3 regions of the Streptomyces sp. NPDC020958 genome follow, and region 2 is predicted to be linked to each of the others. Evidence: riboswitches for the same ligand, from Rfam matches in the RefSeq annotation. Region 2 holds a riboswitch; each other region holds the start of a gene.
The links. Region 2 has a riboswitch for cyclic di-AMP ahead of ACZ3KP_RS10835 (M23 family metallopeptidase). Riboswitches for the same ligand answer to the same signal wherever they lie in the genome.
Positions count from the first base shown of each region.

Region 1: it holds a riboswitch for cyclic di-AMP, as region 2 does, so the genes downstream of both, ACZ3KP_RS14375 (transglycosylase family protein) here and ACZ3KP_RS10835 (M23 family metallopeptidase) in region 2, are expected to answer to the same signal.
Region 3: it holds a riboswitch for cyclic di-AMP, as region 2 does, so the genes downstream of both, ACZ3KP_RS00795 (C40 family peptidase) here and ACZ3KP_RS10835 (M23 family metallopeptidase) in region 2, are expected to answer to the same signal.

Region 1 covers NZ_JBVHFU010000004.1:110,175-112,428, forward strand. Annotated here, with positions in the region: gene eno (phosphopyruvate hydratase) at 1-277, opposite strand, end outside; gene ACZ3KP_RS14375 (transglycosylase family protein) at 574-1,278, opposite strand; cyclic di-AMP (ydaO/yuaA leader) riboswitch at 1,282-1,486, opposite strand; gene ACZ3KP_RS14380 (transglycosylase family protein) at 1,684-2,254, opposite strand, start outside.
Region 2 covers NZ_JBVHFU010000003.1:120,208-122,461, forward strand. Annotated here, with positions in the region: gene ACZ3KP_RS10830 (M16 family metallopeptidase) at 1-981, shown strand, start outside; cyclic di-AMP (ydaO/yuaA leader) riboswitch at 1,173-1,336, shown strand; gene ACZ3KP_RS10835 (M23 family metallopeptidase) at 1,349-2,104, shown strand.
Region 3 covers NZ_JBVHFU010000001.1:172,238-174,491, reverse strand. Annotated here, with positions in the region: gene ACZ3KP_RS00805 (ATP-dependent Clp protease proteolytic subunit) at 1-28, shown strand, start outside; gene ACZ3KP_RS00800 (hypothetical protein) at 36-344, shown strand; cyclic di-AMP (ydaO/yuaA leader) riboswitch at 703-887, shown strand; gene ACZ3KP_RS00795 (C40 family peptidase) at 891-1,364, shown strand; gene ACZ3KP_RS00790 (ATP-binding protein) at 1,398-1,856, opposite strand; gene ACZ3KP_RS00785 (helix-turn-helix domain-containing protein) at 2,090-2,254, shown strand, end outside.

The DNA of each region.
Region 1 (2,254 bases), on a different contig from region 2:
CGATCAGGCGCTGCTCGGTGGCGTCGTAGCCGACCAGCTCCGGGCCGATCTGCTCGATGACGGCGAGGACGGCCTTCTCGACGCCCTTGCCGAGGTAGCGGTTGGGGTCGCCGTCACGGAGCTCGATGGCCTCGAAGGCGCCGGTGGAGGCGCCGGACGGGACGGCGGCACGACCCGTGCTGCCGTCGTCGAGGCCGACCTCGACCTCGACCGTGGGGTTACCTCGGGAGTCCAGGATTTCCCGGGCTACGACGACGTCGATGGACGGCACGAGCATCTCCTTCTTGGGATGTGACGCTGGTTGTGCGGGGCGCACGCGGACCTGGTCGGCCCTTGCTCAGCCTTGCGACTAGAGCCTAACCGGCCCAGGGCCGTCAGCCGGCCGACCGACCGGCCCGTGGACACCCTGACGGTACTCATTGTTCACGCGCGGAACAAAGGGGGGTCCCGATGAAGAACGGGAGAAGAGCGGGTCAAGGAGCGTGACCGCAAAGAGAAACCCCGCTCCGGCGCGTTCGGGGGGAAACGCACCGGAGCGGGGCCCGTGGGGGACGGGGGTGACCCCCCAGGTTCTTACTTCAGGTGCAGCTGCTGGCCCGGGTAGATGACGTCGGCGTCGTCGACGATGTCCTTGTTCAGCTTGAACAGCGCCTGCCAACCACCCTTCACCTTGTGCTTCTCGGCGATCGAGCTGAGGGTGTCGCCCTTGACGACCTTGTACTCGCCGTCGCCCTTCTTGACCTTCTTGCCGGTCGGGGTGGTGACGGTCTTCTTGGCGGCCGGGCGGTCGGCGGAGCGGGAGGCGGCCTGGGTGCCGGTCGTACGGCTGCTCGTGCCGGCGCTGCCGCTGCTCGACGAGCCGGCGGAGCTGGAGCTGGACGAGCTGGAGGTGCCGCCGGTGTAGGCGGCGCCGGACAGGCCCTTGCCGCAGACCGGCCAGGCGCCCTTGCCCTGGGCGGCGAGGACCTTCTCGGCGACCTGGATCTGCTGCGCCTTGGTGGCCTGGTCGGCCTGCGGGGCGTAGGCGGTGCCGCCGTACGCGGCCCAGGTGGAGGCGGAGAACTGCAGACCGCCGTAGTAGCCGTTGCCGGTGTTGATCGACCAGTTGCCGCCGGACTCGCACTGGGCGACGGTGTCCCACTCGGAGGCGGTGGCGGCGGAGGCGCCACCGGCCGCCATCAGCGGGGCGGCGACGGCGGCACCGGTGACACCGGCGACGGCGATGGCGCGGACGGCCTTGGACGGACGACGGTGCTTGCCCTTGCCGGAAAACAGCATGGAAGATCCCCTCACCGACGCCTGCGAGGTGAGCTGTCGGGTTCGGGCCGGTTGAGTTGCCCGGCCGCACGGCCCGCTCTCGCGAGACGCGCGGCTCCACCCCTAGCCGGTTCCGGCGGCCTTTCGGCCGTGAGGCCCCTGAGGGCTCAACTGCCGGACCCGGCGCTTACCTTGGGTCCCCCGCTCCTGCCTACGGCGCTTGACGCGACGACTGTTCCCGGGCGGCCGCTGGCAGGACTCGGCGTTGCGACAGCCGGGGCTCGCGGTGACGAGCGGCCTCGACCGTAAACAGACGATCAGGTGAATTTCAAAGATGATCAGGGCTTCTGAGACTCATCCCACACTTTCACCAAAGCGGACAATAATCTCCAAACGGGGCGTCAACTCCCGCCCCATTTGGCCCGTTCAGCTACCGAGTTTCAGGGTCTGACCGGAGGCGATGTCGTTCGGGTCGGCGCCGATGTCGGCCTTGTTCACCGCGTAGAGCGCGCGCCACCCGCCGTCGAGGCCAAGGGAGTCGGCGATGGAGGCGAGGGTGTCGCCGTCACGGACGGTGTAGGTACCGGCGGCGTCGGCGGAGGCGTGACGGCCGGAGGATGCGACCCCCTGACCTTTTGTCACACTTTCGTCCGCCGAGTCACCGCGATGCTTGCCGCCGCTGCTGACGGCACCCGTGTCGACCAGACTCCAAGAGCCGCCGGTCTGCCACGAGTGGTCCGAGTCGTCACTGGAGTCCGGAATCACCGGATTCTCGTGGGCCTTCGAGGAGGCGGAGGCAGAAGGTGCCGACTTGTCCACCTTGCCCGCACTGTCGGATGTGCCGGAAGTGGGCGCCTTCGAGGTGTCACTCGCGCTGGAACTCGGAGCAGGGGACGCGGATTCGGTCCCGGGGCCCTTCGTCGCGGACGACGCGCCGGAGTCGCCGGAGTCACTCGTGGAGGACGAGTCCGACAAACCGGAGGACGAGTCGGCAGAA
Region 2 (2,254 bases):
GACAGCGAGGTCGAGCGGCTGGTCCGCAACCGCCTCGACGAGATCCCGCACGAGCTGGCCAACCCCAGCCGCCGGGCCGCCAAGCAGCTCTACAAGGAGCTGTTCCCGGCGACCGCGCGGATGTCCCGCCCGCGCCAGGGCACCGAGGACACCGTCGAGAAGATCGACGCCGCCGCCGTACGGGCGTTCTACGACCGTCACGTGCGCCCCGCCACCGCCACCGCGGTCGTCGTCGGCGACCTGACCGGCATCGACCTGGACGCGCTGCTCGGCGACACCCTGGGCGCCTGGACCGGCTCCACCGCAGAGCCCCGGCCGGTGCCGCCGGTGACCGCCGACGACACCGGGCGGGTGGTCATCGTGGACCGCCCCGGCGCCGTCCAGACGCAGCTGCTCATCGGCCGCGTCGGCCCCGACCGGCACGACCGGGTCTGGCCCGCCCAGGTGCTCGGCACCTACTGCCTGGGCGGCACCCTGACCTCCCGTCTGGACCGCGTGCTGCGCGAGGAGAAGGGCTACACGTACGGCGTCCGCTCCTTCGGGCAGGTGCTGCGCTCCGCCCCCGACGGCACCGGTGCCGCCATGCTGGCCATCAGCGGCTCCGTGGACACCCCGAACACCGGCCCCGCCCTCGACGACCTGTGGAAGGTGCTGCGCACCCTCGCCGCCGAGGGCCTCACCGACGCCGAGCGCGACGTCGCCGTGCAGAACCTCGTCGGTGTGGCGCCGCTCAAGTACGAGACGGCGGCGGCCGTCGCCGGCACCCTCGCCGACCAGGTCGAGCAGCACCTGCCCGACGACTTCCAGGCCACGCTCTACCGGCAACTGGCCGCCACCGGCACCGTGGAGGCCACCGCGGCGGTCGTGAACGCCTTCCCGGTGGACCGCCTGGTGACCGTCCTCGTCGGCGACGCGGCGCAGATCAGGGAGCCCGTCGAGGCCCTCGGTATCGGCGAAGTGACCGTCGTCGCGGCGGAGTAGCTCCACGCGCGCGTGCGGAGCCCTGGCGGCCGTCGGCCACCAGGGCTCTCGTATGTCCGAATTGGGGCGGAGGTTGCCTGTCTGCCCTGTGGGATGCGCTACAAAAGCCGCGATCGGTTTGAGTCTTGAAAGAACGCCGCCGTAGGTTCCTTCGGGCTGTCCGTCAGGCACCGAGCCGCGCCCGCGGCACCGGACAGCCATCGCCGAGTCCCCGTACGGCGCGAGCCAGGGGAGCCGGGGACCCACGCAGTCCCTGGGGTGAATCGGGCGCCCGCGCGTGTCGCGAGGGGGTCCGTAGGAGACCTTCCTGCTCCGAACCCGTCAGCTAACCCGGTAGGCGAGAGGGAAGGAAAGGACCAGCCTCTACATGGCGTTCATGTGCGCCTCCGGGAAGCACCGCCGTCCCGGCCGCGTGACGCGCACCACCGCGCAGGCCGTCGGCATCGCGGCCCTCACCACCACCGGCGTCATCGGCACCGTCTCCGCCGCCCCGGCGCTCGCCGCCGAGAACTCCGTCGAGCAGACCGGTCTCACCCCGGTCATCACGGTCAGCGACTCGGTCGCCGAGCACGTCGACGCCCAGGCCGCCGCGCAGCAGGCCGAAGCGGAGCGCAAGGCGGCCGAGCAGGCCGCGCGCGAGCGGGCCGCGGCGCGGGCCGAGAAGGAGCGCGAGGCCAAGGCACGGGCCGCGCGGGAGGCCGAGCGCAAGCGCCTCAACGCCTTCGTCGCGCCGATCAGCGACTCGTACGTCTCCACCGGCTACAAGACCGGCGGCTCCCTGTGGTCCTCCGGCTCCCACACCGGCATCGACTTCCACGCCGCCGCCGGCACCGTCGTGCACGCGGTCGGCACCGGCACGGTCGTCTCCACCGGCTGGGGCGGGGCGTACGGCAACCAGGTCGTCATCAAGATGGCCGACGGCATGTACACCCAGTACGGCCACCTGTCGTCCATCGGCGTCTCGGTGGGGCAGCAGGTGACCCCGGGCCAGCAGATCGGCCTGTCCGGGTCCACCGGCAACACCACCGGTCCCCACCTCCACTTCGAGGCCCGCACGACCCCGGAGTACGGCTCCGACGTCGACCCGGTCGCCTACCTCCGCAAACACGGAGTGAACGTCTGACGTCAGCCTTTTCCGGCGACATCCTGCGAAGCCCCGGCGGCCGGCCGGGGCTTTCGCCGTTTTCGCGCCCCCGCTGTCCAAAAAATACTCATGGATTCCGGCCCTCCGTCGGAAATTCCCGCGCATTGCAATAGAGTCACGGAACCGGCG
Region 3 (2,254 bases), on a different contig from region 2:
CCCGCTCGGCCGGCCGCACGCGGGGTGAGCCGCCGATGCTGCCACCGGAGCTGCCGCCGCTGCCCGCGCTGACCCGCGCGGAGGGTGAGCTGATCGACCGTTACCTGGACGTGGTCGACCTGCTGGGCCGCATCAACCCGGCGCAGAACGAGGACACCTACCGCGGTCTGCGCGCCGCGCAGGCGCTGGTGCGCGCGGCGTCCGAGCTGCGCGACGCGCTGGCCCTGATGCATCGACGGGGCGAGACGGAGCTGCACGGGGACACGCTGGCACGGGCGTTGCGGGTGCTCGACGGCGAGCGCCGGACCGCTCGCGTCGCACTCCCGCCCGACTGCGTACGGTGACCTCCGCAGGAGTCCGGTCCGATGTGTCGACGCCACGCCCGGGCCGGAGTTGAAACGACCCAAAGGGGTTACCGCCGTTCGGCGGAGTGTGGCGTGGTTTTACCTGACCGAAAAAGCCGCTCGACTCGCCTGCGCCAGGGTGGTCGTGGAGGGCTTCGGCGCAGGTCCGGGGCTACGCAGTGGAGTTGACGGATAATCGAACACAGGGTTGTCCACCCGAACGGGTGGGTGGTGAGTAACCCCACAAATCCCCGGTTCCGTTGGGATTTTCGGACACGAGTGCGTGAAGATCCCTGTCTGACGACAAGCCCCCGCCACCACGGCGGGGCGGTCCGGGCGGACGCCGAGTCCTGCCGCCGCCCGGATGACGTCGACAGCAGTGCATCGGCAGGAGTGGAGGACCCAAGCACGACGGGTCGCCGGAACGGTCACGCCATGACCGGACCGAGCAGCCCTTGGGGTGAAGCCGTGGCAACACGGCCGGGCAACTTCGCCAGCCCGAATCCGACAGGTCATCCTTCACAGGCGGCTGACGAAGGGTTGCGCATGACTGCGCTCAATCGGGTTCCGTCGCTCATGGCCCGGGCCGGTACGGCCTCGGCGCTGACGATCGCCGCCGTGGGCGGCTCGATCGTGATCCCTGGTGTCGCCTCCGACGCCTCGGCCGCCACGCTGGCGACGAAGGCACTGCAGGTCGCTGCCTCGAAAAAGGGCTCACCCTACCGGTGGGGCGCCACCGGACCGAACAGGTTCGACTGCTCCGGGCTCACGCTGTACTCGTTCAAGAAGGCGGGCAAGACCCTGCCGCGGACGGCGGCCCAGCAGTACAACAAGACCCGTCACATCTCGGCCGGCAGCCGCAAGGCCGGGGACCTGGTCTTCTTCCACTCGGGTTCCAGCGTGTACCACGTCGGCATCTACGCCGGGAAGGGAAAGATCTGGCACGCCCCGAAGACCGGGGACGTGGTGAAGCTCCAGAAGATCTGGACGAAGAGCGTCTGGTACGGCCGGGTCAGCTGACCCCGCCGCGCACCGGCCGGCGGGAGCTCAGGGCTACGGCTCCTGCTGGCCGGCCGCGGTGACGGGGTGGGCCGGAACCGTCCAGGGCAGTTCGACGAAGACCGTCTTGCCTCCCTCCCGGGTGGGGCGGACCCGGAGTCTGCCGCCGTACTCGGCGGTGAGCCAGCGGATGATGACCATGCCGCGGCCGTTGTCCTGCTGGACCGCGGCGGGAAGTCTCCTGGGGAAGCGCGGATGACTGTCCGTGACGCCGATGCGCAGGTGCTCGTCACGGTCGAGGACGAGGTCCAGCGTGAAGGTGGGCGACTGCCCGAAGGTGTGCTGCACGGCGTTGGTGGCGAGTTCGGAGACGATGAGGCGGATGGTGTCCGCCGTGTCCGTCTCCGGTGGCAGTCCCCACTCCGCGAGGGTGTCCAGCGCATACGCCCGGGCCGCGGCGACCGAGGCGGGTTCGCTCGGCAGGGTGACGGATGCTTCCAGGTGGTCTGCCATGGCGACGTCGTCCCTTTCCTCGGGACCGGAGTCCGACTTCCTCGGGACCGGAGTCCGGCACGGTGGGGATGGTTCGAGTACGGTCCCGGACTGGTACTTCTCCGCCAGACTGCCATTACGGGGCCGGTCACGGGGAGCGATCCACCAAGATGTGCATATATCTGTCGCTCGAAGCGGTGAACTCTGCGACACCGGACCGTATATGGGCGGCCAGATTGAGTAAGGAGTAGCCCATGCAGAACGGTCCCGCGGTACGCCGCCGGAAACTGGGCGCCGAACTGCGCACGCTGCGCACCGGCGCGGGTCTCACGAGCGGCGAGGCCGCCCGCCTGGTGGGCTGGCACCAGTCGAAAGTGAGCCGGATCGAGACCGGCGCCAGCGGTGTGAAACCGGCCGAT